Regions from separate parts of the Comamonas sp. 14P8.1.4 genome, predicted to be linked through region 2. Evidence: riboswitches for the same ligand, from Rfam matches in the RefSeq annotation. Region 2 holds a riboswitch; each other region holds the start of a gene.
What was found. A riboswitch is a leader RNA that binds a small molecule or an ion and turns the genes downstream of it on or off. The one in region 2 is predicted to bind cobalamin.
Positions count from the first base shown of each region.

Region 1: another riboswitch for cobalamin. It lies ahead of AC27VO_RS01340 (TonB-dependent receptor domain-containing protein); the one in region 2 lies ahead of AC27VO_RS09655 (cobyrinic acid a,c-diamide synthase CobB).
Region 3: another riboswitch for cobalamin. It lies ahead of AC27VO_RS07710 (TonB-dependent receptor); the one in region 2 lies ahead of AC27VO_RS09655 (cobyrinic acid a,c-diamide synthase CobB).

Region 1 is NZ_JBYOKN010000001.1:279,723-286,009, reverse strand. Features, by position in the region: gene AC27VO_RS01360 (heavy metal translocating P-type ATPase) at 1-349, opposite strand, end outside; gene AC27VO_RS01355 (hypothetical protein) at 447-1,034, opposite strand; gene AC27VO_RS01350 (hypothetical protein) at 1,254-1,814, opposite strand; gene AC27VO_RS01345 (ABC transporter substrate-binding protein) at 1,801-2,646, opposite strand; gene AC27VO_RS01340 (TonB-dependent receptor domain-containing protein) at 2,646-4,526, opposite strand; cobalamin riboswitch at 4,594-4,829, opposite strand; cobalamin riboswitch at 5,210-5,444, shown strand; gene AC27VO_RS01335 (glutaredoxin family protein) at 5,612-5,839, shown strand; gene nrdI (class Ib ribonucleoside-diphosphate reductase assembly flavoprotein NrdI) at 5,848-6,276, shown strand; gene nrdE (class 1b ribonucleoside-diphosphate reductase subunit alpha) at 6,273-6,287, shown strand, end outside.
Region 2 is NZ_JBYOKN010000004.1:77,559-83,845, forward strand. Features, by position in the region: gene hemN (oxygen-independent coproporphyrinogen III oxidase) at 1-361, shown strand, start outside; gene AC27VO_RS09640 (sulfite exporter TauE/SafE family protein) at 367-1,080, shown strand; gene AC27VO_RS09645 (cell division protein ZapA) at 1,303-1,824, opposite strand; gene AC27VO_RS09650 (DUF904 domain-containing protein) at 1,821-2,033, opposite strand; cobalamin riboswitch at 2,205-2,447, shown strand; gene AC27VO_RS09655 (cobyrinic acid a,c-diamide synthase CobB) at 2,853-4,244, shown strand; gene cobU (bifunctional adenosylcobinamide kinase/adenosylcobinamide-phosphate guanylyltransferase) at 4,257-4,862, shown strand; gene AC27VO_RS09665 (ABC transporter substrate-binding protein) at 4,850-5,758, shown strand; gene AC27VO_RS09670 (FecCD family ABC transporter permease) at 5,763-6,287, shown strand, end outside.
Region 3 is NZ_JBYOKN010000003.1:152,687-158,973, reverse strand. Features, by position in the region: gene AC27VO_RS07725 (DUF6216 family protein) at 1-102, opposite strand, end outside; gene AC27VO_RS07720 (DUF924 family protein) at 701-1,357, shown strand; gene AC27VO_RS07715 (hypothetical protein) at 1,521-1,787, opposite strand; gene AC27VO_RS07710 (TonB-dependent receptor) at 2,160-4,100, opposite strand; cobalamin riboswitch at 4,243-4,463, opposite strand; gene AC27VO_RS07705 (hypothetical protein) at 4,547-4,732, opposite strand; gene miaA (tRNA (adenosine(37)-N6)-dimethylallyltransferase MiaA) at 4,823-5,833, opposite strand; gene AC27VO_RS07695 (multidrug effflux MFS transporter) at 5,853-6,287, opposite strand, start outside.

The DNA.
Region 1 (6,287 bases), on a different contig from region 2:
CGCGCTCCATGGCCAGATTCACCTGCGCCTGCAATACACCTGGTTGCTTGCGCAGCACCCGCTCTACACGCCCGACACATGAGGCACACGTCATCTCCTGCACCTGCAGCTCCAGCGTTTGCTGGGGCACCGTGTAACCTGCGGCCTCAATCGCGGCCATAGCGGCAGGAACATCGGGTGCTGCGCTGAATTGAATGCTGGCGTTTTCTGTAGCCAGGTTCACACTGGCATCGTGTACCCCGGGAATTTTCTTCAAAGCCCGTTCAACGCGCGCCACGCAGGAAGCGCAAGTCATACCCTCAATGGGCAACACTACAGCAGAAGAATCCGAAGAGAGCGGTGCAATCATGGCTCCAATGTACGTCTTTCATCCCTTGGATGCCGCCCTGCAAAGCAAAAGGCTGCCATATGGCAGCCTTGATCAAGCGTTTGCGCAGTCTCGCTGGCTACTGCAATGCCATCGGCGTACGCAGCTCCATTTCATGCCACTTGAGGGCCACCAGATGCTTGAGCGCCATCCCCTCAGGGGCCGCCCAGTCTTGCGCCACCTGCGCCAGCGCAGGATGTTGCACACCCCACTGCACAAATGCTTCAGCTTGATAGCTGTAAGGCAGGCCATCCAGCATATCCAGCAAGCGCAGCAACATCAGATTGCCCTGGCGCCCTCGGTAAACCGAGCGCTCCATGCGCCATAAGGCGAAGCCCGCCATGGCGGCAGGCAGAACAATGCCAAGCACACCCACACCCGGGGTGGAGAAGGCCTGATAGATCACGTAGACCATGGCCAGCACGATCACACCAAACAGCGTTGCAATCCCATAATGCCGCCGCGCAATGCGATCTTGGTGTGCCACCGCGCGGCGTGCAAATTCAGCGGGAGAAGCCTGCAGCGCCTTCACGCCCTGCGCCAAGTCATTGGCATAGGCTTGTTTGGCCAGCGACAAGACAATGTAGATCTGCTCCACATCCTGCGGCTGCAAGAAGGCGTCAAAGCTATCTGGTGTTGTGTGGAAAGAAACTGGGGATCGGGGCATGACAACAGCTCGGGAGGAGATTCGTGCGCCACTCTAACGAGTTCACTGCAAAGCTGCCACAGAGCGCATGAAAGCCAATACGACCACGTGCAATGCCACAACCCAATGGTGCGCTATGAGCCGACACCCCGTACTGACCGCCCGCAACCAATCAGTCAGTCACTTGGCGTCGGTTGACGGCGTACCCGAGCTGAGTGAATCAAGCAGCGTTTTCTAGCTTCACGAAGAAGCAGTGTCGGACCTTCTGGCCGGACTGCCATAACTCTTGCTCTCAAACGGAACTTCCTGAACACCTCTTCGTTGATTAATAGCCAGCGTCATCACGAAGAATAAGTTGCACAGGGTATTGCACATGCGGGGCAGAATATCAGGAACCTCTTTGCCACCTTCCTCCTCCACACGCACCATGCAACGAATCGCTTTCTTGGCTGAGGAGCGCGCTTGATGCAGCTGTGGAACGGGTGCTGCGCCACGCGGCAAGACAAAAACATGCTCACGGTCACCCACTTCGGCACGATAGTGATGCAATTTGGCAAGCAGCCATTGCTGGTCGGACTCCTCCACCGCCAAGCGACCACGAATTGAGCCGTTGATATGAAAGGCCAATGGCTGCAAATCTTCCAAATCCTGACGAATGTCTGCCATATCGTTCGTGCTCGCGGCAACAGCACTGCCAATCAGGGCGCATAACTCATCGGTGGTGACTTCAAAGTCGCAGAGGTAAGAGGTTTGATGGATGAAGGGGTAGCAAACTTCATCCCAGTTTTTACTGAGTTTCATAGTGTTCCTTTGCAAATGGCATTTGCATGCAGCGCAAAAAAATCTCTGCAGCTTCTGCCATGCGAGGGCCAGGATGTGTGGTGATCCGGCGCTCTTCTGCTGTCAGCCGACAAATGCGTTTGTGCTTCACCGCCTGAATCTTTTTCCACCCAGGTCGCTGGTGCACGGTCATTGTGCTTTGTGCGTAGGTTTGAATAATGAGATCCGGTGCTTGTTGCACCACATACTCGGGTGAGAGCTTGGGAAAGAGGGTTGCGCTACCCGCAGCAATATTTTTCGCCCCCAAAGCCGCTAACAATTGCCCCATGAAAGAAGCCGGTGAGGCTGCATACATGACGGCATCCACCTCAAGGTAAACACGTTGTGCCGGTAGTTGCGCAGCTTCATGCGCAAGCGCCAGCAACCTGCTTTGCATTGTGCGAATGGTGTCAGATGCATGTTGCGTCTCTAGCCAGCCATCCAGCTTATGCAAGACCGCATGCACTTCCTCAACCGTGACTGCATCCACCCTCTGCACGTTCAACCCCAAGGCTTGCAACTTTTGGAGTACAGGGGGAACATTTCCAATCAATACCAAGTCAGGCTGCAACTGCAGAATCGACTCCATATTGGGCTGCCAAGTTTTACCCAACCGGGGTAGCCCCCGTACGCTGGCGGGATCCAGAGAGAAATCATCAACGCCGACCAAACGATCGCAAGCCCCTAAAGCACAAACAGCCTCCGTGGCGGAAGGCAATAAAGAAATGATGCGCCCTGTCTTGGCCCATGCCTGCTCCGTAAGAACAGACAGGGCCAAGAGGGAAGCTGCGCTGATGACGCGCAGCAAAGACATTACTTAGGCGTCCATTTGAGGGTCAGGTATCCAGCGCGACCGCGTTGGTTGTAGCCATAAGCCGTCTCGTACACCTTGTCCGTCAAGTTGGAAATACGCGCTTGGAACGCCCAATCTTTATTGAGCTGGTACTCGGCATAGGCATCCATGGTGGTGTAGCCCGCTAGCGTCTCAGAAACTGAGCGCTGGCGCTCGCTCGCATACAAGGCGGATGCACCCAACTTCCAAGCCCCCCATGACTTGTCCAGCGCAATAGAAACTTGGTGCTTGGCCCGGTTCATCAGTACGGCACCATCACCATCTCGAGCGCTAAGACGTTCATAGTTGGCGTTCAGATTCCAGCTATCTTGATTAAGGTGGTACTGCAGAGACCAGCCTTTCAAGCGCGCTTGATTCACATTGGCTGGCTTCCAAGTCCAGCTACCAGGTGCAATAGGCGCCCATGCAATCAAGTTCTCCACTTTGTTGTCAAACCCAACAAGCTTGAAGTGATGAGAGGCGATGCTCCAGTCAACCCCCAACTCATTGCCGTGTGCAACTTCTGGTTGCAGCAGAGGATTCCCTAAGCCTGGGTAGTAAAGATCGTTGAATGTTGGAGCCTTCAAACTACTGGCACGGCTTGCATGCACACGCAGGTTGGGCAAGAGTTCATAGCCATACGCCACGCCCCATGTGTTGTAAACCCCATATTGGGAACTATCATCTCTTCGGATATTCACCTGCCATGAATGCGCATTCAACGCACCATTCAATCCAGCGTAAGCTGCATTGGTGGAGCGTTCGGACTGATCAAAGGCCGTCGTCGTTGATATTTTTTGCTCTAAGCGCTCAAATCCTGCAACAACAACACCCAGACCGGTCTTGATTTCATTGCCCCACTTGAACTCATCTTGGCGAGTGTTATATGTTGTGCTACTCAAAGTTGCCGAAGCAATATCCAAATCACGATTCCATTGTTTGTCCAAGGCACGCGAATAGCTCAGTGAAGTTTTCCATTCCTGGGTGAATGCGCCGGAAAGCTTCAAAGCACGTGTGCCAGCATCTGAATCTAGCCAAGACTGTGCTGCTGCCCCGTTGTCAGATTCTGCGAAGCCATCTGCTTGCATGAAATTCCCGTCCAGACGCCATGTGTCGTTGAATGCGTATCCAAGGCTGGCCGTTACGGATGACTGGTTGAATTTATCAACATCGGGATTGAATATATATGACCCGATTTTGCTATTGCTGGCTGAAAAACCGGGATCAACGACACGTGCGACGTTCAGACTGTAATTCCACCCCTTCTGCTCACCAATCAGTCCTGCTTTAGCATCTTTATAGCCACGACTGCCCAAAGTGGTCGATGCACTTGGGGTCAATGCTTTTCCATGCCCCTTGCCATTTTTCGTGAATATCTGAATAACGCCACCAATAGCATCGCTGCCATAAAGAGCGGATGCCGGCCCATGCACAACCTCGATTCTTTCGATTTGCTCCAAGGGCAGACTTTGTAATGAAGGATCTCCTGCTGTGGCAGAGCCAAAGCGCGCGCCGTCTACCAACAAAATCACTTGAGAACTACCACGCAAGCTGATGCCCTGCGTTTGCCCACGGCCGCCGTTGCTGGTCATCCGGGCGCCTGCCAATCTTTGCAGCACTTCTGCCAAGGAGCGTCCACCCAGGTTAGAGATTTGCTCAGCAGTGATCACCCGAACATCAGCCAAGGTTTCATCCAACTTGGTTTCCGATCGTGTGGCGGTCACAACCGTGGTATTCAACCGTTTTTCTGAATCATTCTGCGCATGCGCTGTCGACGCAGCAGCAATGGCAATGGCTGCCCATGCAAAACGTGCAGGCTGGCGCACAGCTGCGCCATGCAAGATGGAGGTGTGGATAGTCATATTTCTTGAGTTGTACGCACAGCGTCCCCGCAAGTGCGTCACAAAAAACCGAAGAGTGCGGAGCAGCTTCTTCGAACCATTTCCGGCCGGTCTACAGACTGGTGCACCGACTACCTAAACCTTCCCAAAGCCAAAAGCTTCAGTGGTTGTAGCAAGGTAGGCTGGTCTTACGACCCGTGCACACACTGTTGCGGGGGCAGTACATGCAAGGTGGCGCACTGAAGAGCGCGCACCCTCTCATGTTTCCCGTTTAACTGCGCGGCCAGGGAAGACCGCGCGAGCACCAGAAAGCGGGTTAATTCTAAGGCTGGAGGCAACTTCATGCTGCCTCCAAGCTGGTAGCCGTAGTAGTTCAACCACAGCCCATTTTTTACATGGTGCCAATTTCAATTGGGCGCCAAACACATCCACGAGAAACGTGCACGACCCTATCCACACAATCCCGCATAACCTTGGCTGCGGAGTGTTTATGTCAATCTTTTTTTGAATTTACAAAACAAAACAATGACAAAGCGAAGCCCAAAGAGAAGCGGCCTCCTCGATCTAAGGCACTGTAATTCCAAGGGAAGCAAGCTTGAAGAGCAAGAAAAAGTGAAATGCTTGAAGCAAGCTCCTAGCACTTTTTGACAGATCAAGTCAGCGATCAATGGCTGCCCAAACTGGTTTTCAAAAAAGTTTTGGCGCATAGAATTCATCTTGTTGGTGCACTAGCGTGAGTTCTCAAGCTAGGGTTAAACGAGAATCAGGAGGCCTTGTTCCGACGAGGCTAACCTGAACTGCCCCCGCAACAGTAAGTGAGGTGCATTGCAGTTTTTTTGCAGTGCGCGGTAACACAAGCAGCCACTGAAGCCTCGGCTTTGGGAAGGCGTGTTACCTGTGCCTACCAGTCTGGATACCGGCCAACAAGCAGCCAAGAACACGTTCTTGGCTTTTCATCAACCGTACAGGCGGGGACGCCTGGGTGGCTGCATATGCTTTCTTGGACCAACCAGCTAGGTACACCTGCTTTGCGCCGTGTGCCGCGACCTGCGTCTTTAGCTATCAGAAACCTGTCGTGCCACTGTCTAGCAGGGCTTGAAGGCTTCATGATCACTCTTTTTTCCAAACCCCATTGCCCCCAATGCACGATGACAGCGCGCACCTTGGATCGCCAAGGCTTGGCCTACGAAGTCGTTGATGTTTCCCAGAACGCGGAAGCCGCAGCTCAAGTGCAAACATGGGGCTACCGCCAAGTCCCCGTGGTCAAAGCGGGCGATGAACACTGGAGTGGTTTTCGCCCAGACCGCTTAGCCGCATTGGCAGCCACGGCTTAAGGCCGATCATGGCTCGCTGGGTTTTTTATTCTTCCAAAACTGGAAATACAGCGCGGCTCCTTCAACAAGCGGGACTGTCAGGACTTCGAATTCCACGCACCCCCGAAGAAGCACAGCCTGAGATTACAGCGCCCTTTGTCTTGCTCACCCCGTCGTTTGGGGATGCCCAAGGCAACGGCGCAGTACCCAAAGCCGTGATCCGTTTTTTGAATGCGCCAGAGCGTCGTCAATGGCTACGCGCAGTGGTGGCCTGCGGGGATCGCAATTTTGGCGCTGCCTTCGCTCAAGCTGGCGACGTGATTGCCCGCAAATGCGATGTTCCCCTGCTGCTACGTGTGGAAATGGCCGGAACGCCCACGGACTGGCAACGTCTGCGCCATATCGACCAGCATTTTCTGTCTTCCAATTTACCTACTGTCCGAGAAGCTTTGCGATGAACCTGAGCACC
Region 2 (6,287 bases):
AAATGCAAAAACGCTGGAAGAGTATTACGACCTGTTGGACCAAGGGCGCTTGCCCGTGGTGCGTGGTTTGGCCTTGTCACGGGACGACACCATTCGCCGCGCGGTGATCATGACCATCATGTGCCAAGGCGAGGTGTTCTATGAGTCCATCAACAGTGCGTGGCTCATCGATTTCAAAAAATATTTTGCAGCAGAAATTGAGGCGCTGGCAGACCAGCAGGACGAAGGTCTGGTGACGATTTCCGATGACTGCATCACGGTCACCCCCAAAGGGTGGTTCTTTGTACGTGGCGTGGCCTTGGTGTTTGACCGTTATTTGCAGGCAGATCGCAATCGTGCCCGATTCTCGCGGATCATCTGATCCCTATGATTCTTTCCTTGCTTTGGACCGCATTTTTCATGGGGCTCGTGGGTGGGCCCCATTGTCTTGCCATGTGTGCGGCACCTTGCCATGCGGTGATCCAGGGCCATGGTCAAGTCGTGCAGATGCATGCAGCATGGTCACCGCAACGCCGGGCCTGGAGCTGGAGCACCTGCCAGTTTCATCTGGGGCGCCTGCTTGGCTACGCTTTGCTGGGCGCCGTGGCCGCTTTGGCCATGGAGCAAGTGGCCTGGTTTTCGGATCAAACCTCTGCCTTGCACCCTGTATGGGTCCTCATGCACCTGGCGATTTTGGCCTGGGGGCTGCTCATGCTGTTTCAGGGACAGCAGCCCGTGTGGCTGGAGCGCGCAGGGCGTGTGGTCTGGGCCAAGGTGCAGCCTGTGTTGTCTTTGCGCGGTGGTGCCTTGCTGGCGGGAATGGCCTGGGCATGCATGCCCTGTGGCTTGCTTTATTCGGCGGTTCTGGTCGCGGCACTGAGCGGCTCTGCATGGACGGGGGGCATCAGCATGCTGGCATTTGGGGTGGGCAGTGGGCTGTGGCTGCTGGCTGCACCACTGGCGTGGCGCTGGCTCAGCGGGAGGGTCAACCGCTGGCGTTCAGAGTGGGGAACACGCGCTGCAGGCCTGATGCTGGTGGCCGTATCACTGTGGGCGTTGTGGATGGACTTGGTCTACAAGCCGTCCCTGTGGTGCCGCTAGAAGGGAAATCGCTGGGGGGTGGTGCCGAATGGCGAATGAAGGTGTCTGCAAAACCACCGAGCCGTCATCCTGAACCGGGGGTTCAGGTGGGCGAGAGCAACCTAACGTTGGGTTCGTCTGACGCGAGACGATCACGCTTGCTAGGCAATGTATCAAGCCCGTGCTCAATGAGCATTGGTTCAAGGCAATATAAAGCCCGGCGGATTGCAGACAGGTGCGATTTTACAGGCTTTCCGCAGGCGTGGAGGGCAATTCCACTTGAGCGGCGTTGTCTAAATCTGTGTCGATGCCGATATCGGTGGTTGCGGGCATTGCGTCTACCATGGCTTCCATGGATGGCTGCGTGTGCGCCAGCGGTTGGCTTGCCTGCGCCAAGGCTTGATCGATGCGATCCACCAAGGCACTGGCAAGCGCCTGATCGTGGCTGGCTTGGGCTTCCAAAGCGTGCAAACGCTCGGCATCGGCGTCAGTCAGTGCTGCACCATCAGTGTCCTGGGCACCTTGCAGTGCAGCAAGTTGTTGTTGCAGGGCTTGCAGCTGGTTGCGCAGCTCCAGGCTTTCAAACGCCAGATTGACGGCCAGCAACACACCAATACGCTCGCGCGAACGCAGCTTGGTGTTGTCCAGCATTTGCTGGAACTGGTGATCCACCCGTTCCACCGCCTCGAGCAGCTGTGCTTCCTGTCCGTCAGGGCAGGTCAGCAGATAGTCCTGGTGCAGGATTTGTGTTTCTAGCTGGCTCAAGATGCCTCCTGATTGACCGGCAAACGTTCGATCAACTCATCCACGCGTGCCCGCGCAGCTTTCAGGCGTGACTTCAGCGAGTCACGCTCCTTGTGCAAAGCCTGGATCTCTTCGCTGAGTTGGCGATTCGCGTGCTGCATAGCTTCGTACTGCTCCAGTAGCAGCTCTACACGCCCTGCAACGGGGTCAAGAATGGATGGTGTCGTCATGGATTGCTCCAATTGTAGGACTGCCCTTTTGAAGGGAATCGCAAATTTAGGGCAGATCGCAAGATATAGCTACAAAAGCTTGTTTCAAGCTGTCAATGCTGGCGTGCATTGGGCCCGGTGCGGGCTGTGAATGCCGGTTGCGCTGCCCAGCAGACTTTTTCCAGCATTAGAATCGACCACTCAAATGTTGGTGCTCGCAGCTTGGTTCACAAGTTTGCAGTTCAACGGGAAGCAGGGTGGCGGTGTTGACCTTCAGCACCACCTAGCCTGCGCTGCCCCCGCAACGGTGAGTTCTTGGCGCTAGTCATAGCGCCCATCCATCATCACAAGCCACTGAATGCCTTGAACAAGCATTTGGGAAGGCGATGGACCTGAGGAACCAGCCCGGATACCGGCCAACATTGGTGTGCCCGCTTCGGTGGGCATGGTTACCCATTGCTGGCGGGGAGGCTGGCGCGGGTCGATATCTCCAAAATCCCCCATGTTCTTGATGAATCCACGGTGCGCTGGTGTCGTTGCATTGGCATTGCGTCGTTCTGCTGCGTGGTGCATGCCGTGGCGTAGCTCGGTGGGCTTTCAGCATCTGTGCAATGCCACGGCAGGGTCGTGGCCGGCACATCGTTCGCAACGGCATGCCACGTTGGGTGCTGAAACCATGGCGCCAGCTTGGAAGCCGGGCACGAAAGTGCAGGCGGCCAGCTGCCATGACAAGGGTGGGGGGCGTGCACCTGCTGGTGGGTTGTGGCTTGGAGAGCGTCTCGGATTCAGCAACCATCACCAAGGTTCATTTTTATCTTGCTACGCATTGCCCGTTGCTCCATGACCCAGTCTTCAACATCTCCTTCCTGTGTGGCGCTTTTGATTGCCGCCCCCGCATCGGGGCAGGGAAAAACGACTGTGACGGCTGCCTTGGCCCGCTGGCACACGCGCCAGGGGCGCCGGGTGCGGGTGTTCAAGTGCGGGCCTGATTTTCTGGATCCTTACTGGCACCAGCTGGCCAGCGGAGCCACGGTGCACAACATTGATGCCTGGATGGTGGGCATGGAGGAGGTGCGGGCCCGTTTGGCCGATGCCGCACGCCATGCCGATGTGCTTTTGATTGAAGGCGTGATGGGGCTGTTTGATGGCAGCCCCACGGCTGCTGATCTGGCTGCACAGCTAGGGATTCCGGTGCTGCTGGTGATTGATGCAAGCGCCATGGCAGGCAGTTTTGGCGCCTTGTTGCTGGGCATGCAGCAGTATCAGCCAGGGTTGCCCTGGGCGGGGGTGCTGGCCAACCGCGTGGGCAGCAGCATGCATGCCCAGATGCTGCAAGCCAGCGTGCGCGATCCCGGCGTGTGGCTGGGCGCTTTGCAGCGTGTGGGAGAGGGCAAAAACGCGCAGTTGCTGCCTGAGCGCCACCTGGGTTTGGTGGCTGCACACGAGCTGCCCGACGCCATGGAGCGCCTCAATGCAGCGGCCGATGCGCTGGCTGCCACGGCCTTGGGGCAAATGCCCTGGCAGGAATGGCAGCAGCGCTGGTCGGTGACGTTCCCTGCAGAGCCTGCTGCGCTCATCCCACCCATGGAGCCTTGGCTGCAAGGCCGTACCGTGGCGGTGGCACGCGATGCAGCATTCAGCTTTATCTACCCCGCCAATCTGGATTGCTTGCAGGCCATGGGCGCGCGCCTGGCGTTCTTCTCGCCTTTGGCGGGAGAGCGCTTGCCGGCGTGCGATGCACTCTGGTTGCCAGGCGGTTACCCAGAGCTGCACGCCGCCACACTGGCTGCGAATACGGCCCTTCAGCAAGATGTGCGTGCCCATGTGCACGCAGGCAAGCCAGTGTGGGCCGAATGCGGTGGCATGCTGGCGCTGGGCGACAGCATCCAGACCGCGTCGGGTGAGGTCTACCCCATGTGGGGCATCCTGCCCGGTACGGCGCAGATGCAGCCGCGCCTGGCAGGCCTGGGCATGCAGCAATGCGTGCAGCAGGGTGGCGTGCTGCGTGGCCATACCTTCCACTACTCACGCTTTCACAGCCCGGTGGCGGTCATGGCCCGCACCAGCCGCGCCCAGCAACCGGTGCAGGCGCAGCAAGGCGAGGCGGTGTACCAGCACGGCAGTGTCCACGCCAGTTACTTTCATGCCTGGTTTCCTTCCCACCCACGCGCAGTGGCGGCCTTGCTGGGCGCGCACGCTGTGGAATGGTCGGCTGCGGCAGCCCCGGCATAATTTGCAACTCTTATGAATGCTTTGAACAACAGCACTGTGACGCCCTGGCAAGAATTGATCCTGGGTGGTCAAAAAAGCGGCAAAACCCGCCGCGCGGAGCAAGCTGCGCGTGACTGGCTGGACGCGGCGGCAGGTCGCAGTGCGGTGTACCTGGCGACGGGGCAGGCGTGGGACGCCGAGATGCGCACCCGCATTGCACGCCACCAGGCCGATCGCGCCGCACGTGTGCCCGGTATGCAGACGGTGGAGGCACCGCTGCAGCTGGCACAGGCCCTGCAAGCCCACAGCCAGGCGCAGACGCTGGTGGTGGTGGATTGCCTGACCTTGTGGCTGACCAACTGGATGATGCCTGCAGAGGAATTGGAATCTGCCTCTAATTCGGCTCAAACCGAGGACTGGAGCGCGCAGCGTGCTTTGTTTTTGGAAGTTCTGCCCCAGTGCCCGGGCCCCGTGGTGGTGGTGGGCAATGAGATTGGTATGGGCGTCATTCCCATGGGCCAAGCCGTGCGTGCCTTTGTGGATGCGCTGGGTAGTTTGAACCAGGACGTGGCGCGCGTATGCAGCCGCGCCACTTTGATGGCAGCAGGCTTGCCGCTGCAACTGAAATGCAACCATTGATACGACGTAGCCTGCATCTGCTGCTGTGGGCATGTGCCGCCCTCGGTGGTGTGACCCATGCGCTGGAGGTGCCAGAGGCCGCGCGCCGCGATGACCGGGGCCGCGCCATTGCCCAGGCGCAACCGCCACAGCGCATTGTCAGCCTGCTGCCTTCGCTGACCGAAACGGTCTGTGCCCTGGGGGCGTGCAACAAGCTGGTGGGGGTGGATCGCTATTCCAACTGGCCGGTCACGTTGCAAACCACCTTGCCCGTGCTGGGTGGGGGCATGGACCCGAATGTCGAAGCGATTGTGGCGCTCAAGCCCGATGTGGTGCTGCTGTCCAACGCCTCGCGGGTGGTGGCGCGGTTGGAGTCGCTGGGCCTGCGCACCCTCACGCTGGAAACCCGCACACAGGCCGATGTGCACCGCGTGCTGCAAAGCATGGGCTTGCTGTTGGGGCTGCCGCCCGAGCAGGCAGAGCGCGAATGGCAGCGTGTGCAAGCTGGCATGGATGCAGCCGCACAGTCGCTGCCCACGGGTGTGCAAGGGGCCAAGGTGTACTTTGAGGTCAGCCGTGGCCCGTACGTGGCTGGGCCTTCCTCCTTCATTGGAGAGCTGCTCACGCACATGCGCGTGGGCAATGTGGTGCCGCCAGAGATGGGGCCTTTCCCGCGTCTGAACCCGGAATTTATCTTGCGGGCCCGCCCTGACGTCATTTTGATGGGCAACCACAGCATGCAAGTGGCGCACACCTACCCGGGCTGGGGCACGCTGGGTGCTGTCAAGCACCAGCGCGTGTGCGCGTTCGATGCGCAAGAGTCCGGCATCATCGTGCGCCCCGGCCCCCGCATGGATGAGGCTGCCCGCATCATTGCCCGCTGTTTGGCGGAGAAAGCCCCGCGCCGTGAACATTGAAACGATGCACCACGGCGGCACGGATCGCCGCAGCCACTGGCTGGCGCTGGGTTTGCTGGTGCTGACTGCCGTGCTGGTGCTGCTGGGCGCCAGCGTGGGTAGCACGGGCTGGGAAAGCGCGCTGCGCATGCACAGCGACCCTGTGGCGCAGCAAATTGTCTGGGACATTCGCTTGCCGCGCACCCTGGGGGCATGGCTGGCCGGGGCCTTACTGGGCCTGGCTGGCGCGGTGGCGCAGGGCCTGTTTCGCAACCCCTTGGCAGATCCCTACCTGCTGGGTAGCGCATCGGGCGCTGCGCTGGGCGGTGCGGTGGCCATGGTTCTCAGCGGCACGGCCGCAATGGGGATGGAATGGATGCAGCGCCTGGGCATGACGGGCATGGCCTTTGCGGGCGCTGCCGCTGCCGTGCTGCTGACGCTGATGCTGGCGCAAGGCGTGCAAAACAGCTTGCGCCTGCTGCTGGCAGGTGTGGTGGTCGGCGTGGTGCTGGGCGCGGTGCGCGACATGCTGGAGATGCGCTACCCCGAT
Region 3 (6,287 bases), on a different contig from region 2:
ACGGCCAGGATGCAGGCGGTCAGCAGCGGAATGGGGGAGATCAGCGTTTCCATGGCTTATGCCTTGTGGCGCTTTTCGCCAGAGGTCATGCGGTGTACACAAGTGCCCAGTGCAGGTATCAGGGTGGCCATGTCTCGGTGCGGTGCAGGTGCTCCCTCGCAGGCTGCATTCGTTTTTGTATCAATTGGTTTCTTTTTATAGGGGCAAGCGTGAACGCGGGGGGCGCATAGCCGACAGGGCCGTGGGTCTTGCGGCGGCAGGGTTTCAAGTGTTTTTGGCGGCCAGCCCTTGCATTGCCTGTGCAGGCAGCTATGTATTTCAAGTGGTCTTATTAACGCTTGTTGACGTTGTGCAGCGCGCATGCACTGCTGGGGGGCGGTGACAGCTACCAGTCAGCGTTTTGTTGTTCTTGCTGGCGCACAGGGCAAGGGGGCGCGCGAAGGGGTGGGCAAGGGCGCAGCCAGGGCACGGCCTTGATCTTTGCGGCGGTGGCATGCACCATGCGCAGAGAACCCCTGCACCCCTATGCGGCGTTGTGGCTGCGCGGCGGCCCTTTCCATCCAGGCGGGCTGCAGCTGGGGCCTCCGCGTTGTGCAGCGCCCGGTTTTGGGGGCCATGCGTGGTGCTGGGCGCTACCGTGTGGCGCACTGCGCTACGCTTGGGTGGATCACGCTTTCGGTTTTAGAGAAAAGGAATGGCCATGTCGGATACCTCCAAACAACTGTCTATCCCGCTCGCGCATGTGCTGGATCCGCGCCTGTCGCAGGTGCTGGAGTACTGGCTGGGCGCAGAGCTGCCTACGGCGGCGAGTGTGCCTACGCGCAAGACGCTGTGGTTTACCAAGTCGGAGGAGGTGGATGAGGAGATTCGCCACCTGTTTGGCGCGGTGCTGCAGGAGGCGTTGGCAGGCAAGCTCGATGGCGAGGCGATGGAGTCCCCGCTGGGCATGCTGGCGGTGCTGATTGTGCTGGACCAGTTCACGCGCAATGCCTATCGCGGCACGCCCAAGAGCTTTGCGGGCGACACCAAGGCCCGCACGCTGGCGCTGAAGGCGATTGACCTGGGCTGGGATGTGGACGAGTCCATTCCCGCCATGGCGCGCATTTTCATGTACCTGCCGCTGGAGCACGCCGAGGATATGGCCATGCAGCAAAGCAGCGTGGTGGCGTTCGAGCAGCTGTACCAGGAGGCCGAGCCTGCGCTGCGCGATTTCTTTGAGGGCACGCTGGATTACGCGCACCGCCACCTGGATGTGATCCGCGAGTTTGGCCGCTTTCCGCACCGCAACCCCATCCTGGGCCGCGAGAGCACGGAGGCCGAGAAGGCTTATCTGAGCAAGCCAGGGGCGGGGTTCTAAGCGAAGGCGTCTGCCGCCCATGCTTTGGCCCACCTGAACGTCAGGCGGGCGGGGCGCAAAAAAAGCTGCCATGGCGGGTGCCTGGCAGATTTTTTATTGGCATTTTGAGGGTGTAGCCCTTATCCCATCAGCGCTGATAGCTCTGATTTTTTTAAGCAAATGCTTAGTATTTGGTGGGGCGGCGACCGGTCAGCGACCAGCCGGCGTGCATGTTCTTCTTGTCGTTTTCGTATTCCCAGTTGGTGCCGCAACGTTCGCACACATAGCGGGTGACGGTGACGGTGCCGGTTTCACGCTCGCGCTTGTAGTTGCTGCCCTGGGCCAGCTCAACGTGGCCGGGGGCTTTGCGCCAGTTGCGCTGAATACCGGCGCAGGCATCGCACATTTCGATTTTTTTGAGTTCGTTGATGCGGTCGTTATCTTGGGTCATGGTGGTTGTATGTGCTGCGTGCGCGCAAGGCGTGTAGGGGCATGACTGTACCGAAATCGCCGAGCTGACGCAGATGGGGGGCTGCTTGCCTGCACGGCCCGTGCCTATTGGGCGTGGCAAACACCACCCAGTTGTGCATGCGGTGTACTTAAAAGGAGAGCATGCACCGCAGATGTGGACTGGGTTTTTCGTGTTTTTTGCTGTGATGGCTGGCCGGACGGTATGCGGCCAGCCGCTGACGGGGGAAGAGGTGGGAGAGGGGCGTGGTGGGGGCTGGCAAAGAGCAGGTGCTACCGCCTGTCGTATTCCGCCAAAAAAGAAAGCTGCATGCAGCAGCTTTCAGGAAGGGCACGTCAGGCGGCGGCGCGGTGCTTAGAAGTCGATGCGCGCACCAATCTTCCAGGTGCGTGCAAAGTTGCTGGGGTACAGCCCGTACTTCCAGGTGTTGACGGCAACGCTGTTGGCGTGGTCGAACAGATTGTTCACCGCAGCATACAGCTGCACATGCTGGTGCACCTGGTGGCGGTACGACACATCGGTGGCGCTGTAGATGGCCTGGCGGTACATGGCGTCGTTGCTGAAGTTGCCAATGGCCCAGTGGCTGCTGCGCCAGGTGTGTGACAGCTGCAGGTGGCCCTTGTCGGCCACGCGCAGGTGCCAGCCCAGTGTCAGGCTGTGGCGAGGCACGCCGGGTGTTTGTTTGCCGCTGTAGTTGCTGGTGCCTTGCACTTCACGGTCAATGGTGGCGTGGGTCCAGGTGTAGTTCACGCTCAGCTGGTTGCGGGTGTTCAGCTGCCATTGGTCTTGCAGCTCCACGCCGTATTTGTGGGAGCGATCGAGATTGCCGTTCAAGCCCGACAGTTGGTCGTAGTAAATCTCGTCGTGCAACTTGGCGTAGAACACAGAGGCTTTGAGGCGGTTGCGCGCGGTGGTGTGGTTGGCGCCCAGCGTGAACGTGCGGCTTTGGGTGGCGGCGCCAAAGCCTATAAAGCTGTAGGTGTTGAAGTCAAAAAATCGATCAATGTCGGGTGAGGCAAAAGCATCGCTGTAGTTGGCAAAGACCGAGACCTGGTCCGAGAGGCGGTGGTTGGCACCCAGCTCCCAGGCTGTGTGGTACTCCTGCTGGCTGGAGTTGGCTTGCCCGGGCGACGCGTAGCGGTAGCGCATGCGCTCCCGGCGCAGACCACCGGAGAGCGTCCAGTCGTTCCACAGGTATTGGGTATGCACAAAGCCGCCCAGATTGTTTTTGCGCATGAGGCCGACGGAAGACAGGCGTTCACCCTCCACGCTCTGCACGCCCGCATTCACCGTGAGGGCGCCGCGCTGGTATTGCAGCGCAACTTCGTTGGACTGCTGCGCGTAGTCACTGGTGGAGCCCGGGTAAGTAAAGCTGTTGTACTGGCTGGACTTGTCCTCGCTGTGGTGGCGCGCCGTGAGCTTCCAGGCGGCATTGAGCTGGTATTGCAGCCCAAGGCCCCAGTAGCGGCTGTCAGATACCTGGCGTGGGTAGGGGCTGCCACTGCTTTGGCTCGGGTTGGCATGGAAGGCGGGGGCGGACAGCGCGTTCGGGAAGCGGTTGTCGATACGGCTGGCACCGATTTCCACATTGGCTTGCAGGCCCTTCGCGACCTGGATGTTGCTGGCCAGACGCCAGGTGTTGGCTTCGCTGCTGTCCTGGTGACCGGTGGCATCGGGTTGGCTCCAGCCATTGTGGTGGCTGTGATCGGCCGTCAGGGACAGGTCGAACTTGTCTTTGACCATGCCCACGGATGCCACTGCGCCGCGCTGGCCATGGCTGCCGCCGTAGAGGTCCAAGCTGGCGCTGTCGTGGGCTTTGGTGTAGATCTGAATGCTGCCCGCCGTGGCGCCATCGCCGTACATGACGGCGCCGCTGCCCTTGGTGATTTCAATGCGTTCCACATCGCGCAGCGAGATAGAACCCACCAGGGCCGGTACGTTGTCGATGTTGTTCAGACGCCGACCGTTGACTGAGATCACCACGTTCTGGAAGCCATCTTCGCCAAAGCCGCGCATGGCGATGTTGGGCGCATTGCGGTTGCCCCATTGCGGGGTGATCTGCAGCGAGCTTTGCTGTGCCAGATAGTCAAATACCGAGTGCGCGCCGGAGCGGTCAATTTGCTCGCGCGTATGCACCTCGGAGGCGTAAGGCGCATCGGTGTCTTGCATCTCAATGCGCGTGGCGGACACCACCACATGGGGTTGCTGCACCTCGGTTTGGGCCGCAGCCAGCAAGGAAAAGCCCGTCAGGGCACAGCCCACAGCACAGCTGCGGGGAGAAAAACGAAACGACATGCCGAAGAAATCCATGGCACCGCGTTTGCGTCCCCACAAAGGCGGTGATGTGTGGTCTATGGATGGCTGTGGGGGGAAGAAGAAGAGGTATGCGCGCAAGATGCATCTTGCCGAGCATGTCGCCACCACCCCGCAGCACATCCGCTTGCATGCGTTTCGGCCGGTCTCCGGGCTCGTGTGTTGTTCATCAAACAGCTGCATGGCCTTCCCAGAGCAGGGCTCCAGTGGCGTGATCATGCAGTTAGACACACTGACCGTTGCGGGGGCAGCGCAGGCTTTGCAGACACCGAAGGTGTCGCGCACCTGCTTCCCGTTTAACCCTGTGCTGGAACAGCGATGGGCACCGATAACGCAAAACTGCTCCCTGTAAGGAGCAGTTGCTGAATGATACCCCAGCTGCATTAGCCCGGGCGGGCGTGGTGCCGTCGGGCCTGGGCGGGCTGTGGCTAGCGCGTGTGCACCACGCTGGTGTCGATTTCGCCGTACACCGTCACTCCGCTTTGGGGGCTGGCGGTGGTCTCGGAGGGCACGTAGTAACGGTCCTGTGCGCAGGCCGACAGCAGCAAGGCGCCAGCGGTCAGCAATGCCGCACCAAGGCGGCGGGAGCGAAAAGGTAAACGGGGCAGCGGCATACAGGCAGTCTCCAGAAACAGGCGATGCCTGCATGCTATGCGCAGGCAGGCATCGCGGTGTTTCAGAACGTAGGCGCGCGGTGCCCGGCTTCAGCGCGGCTGGGCAGCGGTTTGCACCACCAGCAGGGCGGCTTGCACCAGGTGCATGGTGGCCATGGGGTCGTCACAGGCAATGGCGTGGCGCTGGGGCATGCTGCGCAGCCAGGTGATCTGGCGCTTGGCCAGCTGGCGCGTGGCGGCAATCCCTTTTTCGCGCACCAGGTGCAAGTTGATGCTGGGTGTGCCTTTGCGTGTTTGCCAGTCCAGCTCTTCCCAGACCTGGCGGTAGCCCACGCAGCGCATGCTGGGCAGCTCGGGGTGCAGGTCACCGCGTGCGCGCAGGCGCTGCACTTCATCGATCAAGCCCGCGTCGAGCATGGTGTCGTAGCGCTGGGCAATGCGCTGGTGCAACCAGGCGCGGTCATTGGGTTCCAAAGAAAAAAGCGTGCAATCGAAGGCTGGTTCTGCGCTTTCAGCTCTCTTTTTTGCTTGGTGAAAGCTGGACAGCGGCTGGCCGGAGACGTGCCACACCTCCAGCGCACGCTGAATGCGCTGGCTGTCGGCCGGGGCCAGGCGGGCGGCGGTTTCGGGGTCGACCTTGGCCAGCTCGGCATGCATGGCAGGCCAGCCCAGCTCGGCGGCCTGGGCATCAATGCGGGCGCGCACCGCAGGGTCGGCGGCGGGCATTTCGTCAATGCCGTCGAACAAGGCTTTGAAGTACAGCATGGTGCCGCCCACCAGCAGCGGAATGGCGCCACGGGCGCGAATCTCGGCCACCAGGCGCTGGGTGTCTTGCACAAACTCGGCAGCGCTGTAGGACTGCAGGGGGTCCAGGATGTTGATCAGGTGGTGGGGCACAGCGGCCAGCTCTTGGGCCGTGGGCTTGGCTGTGCCAATGTCCATGTCGCGATAGACCAAGGCGGAATCCACACTGATGATTTCACAGGCTTGGCCACGCTGTGCCAGCACAGCGGCCAGGGCCAGAGCGGCATTGGTTTTGCCAGAAGCGGTGGGGCCTGCAATCGCAATGCAGGGCAGGGTGTGGGTGGAGGCAGTCAAGATAGGGCAGGGAGAAAACAGGTCAAACCGGGCGGCGGCACGGGCTTTCAGTGCGCGCTGGCGCGCCGTGGCGGCGCACCAGCGTCCATGATGCCAAGGCTGCGGCGAAACACCATGCGGCCAGGCCGAAAACCAAGGGGTACACAGTGCCATTGAAGCTGCGTCCCAGGATCTGACCGGTGACAAAGGCGAACAGCATCATGATGCAGCCGTTGAGCGCTGAAGCCATGCCCGCAGCCTGCGGAAAGGCGCTGACCGCACCGCTTTGCCCGCAGGGCTGCTGAATGCCGTGCGTAATCGGAAACAGCAGGCAGGCAGCGGCATAGGCCCAGCCGCTGCGCACATCGGCCCAGGCCAGGGCCAGCAGCAGTACCGCGCACAGCACGGAAATGCCCCCCGCTACGGCCACGGTGTTGCGCACGCCCAGGCGCGGCAGCAGGCGGCGGCACAGCAGGGT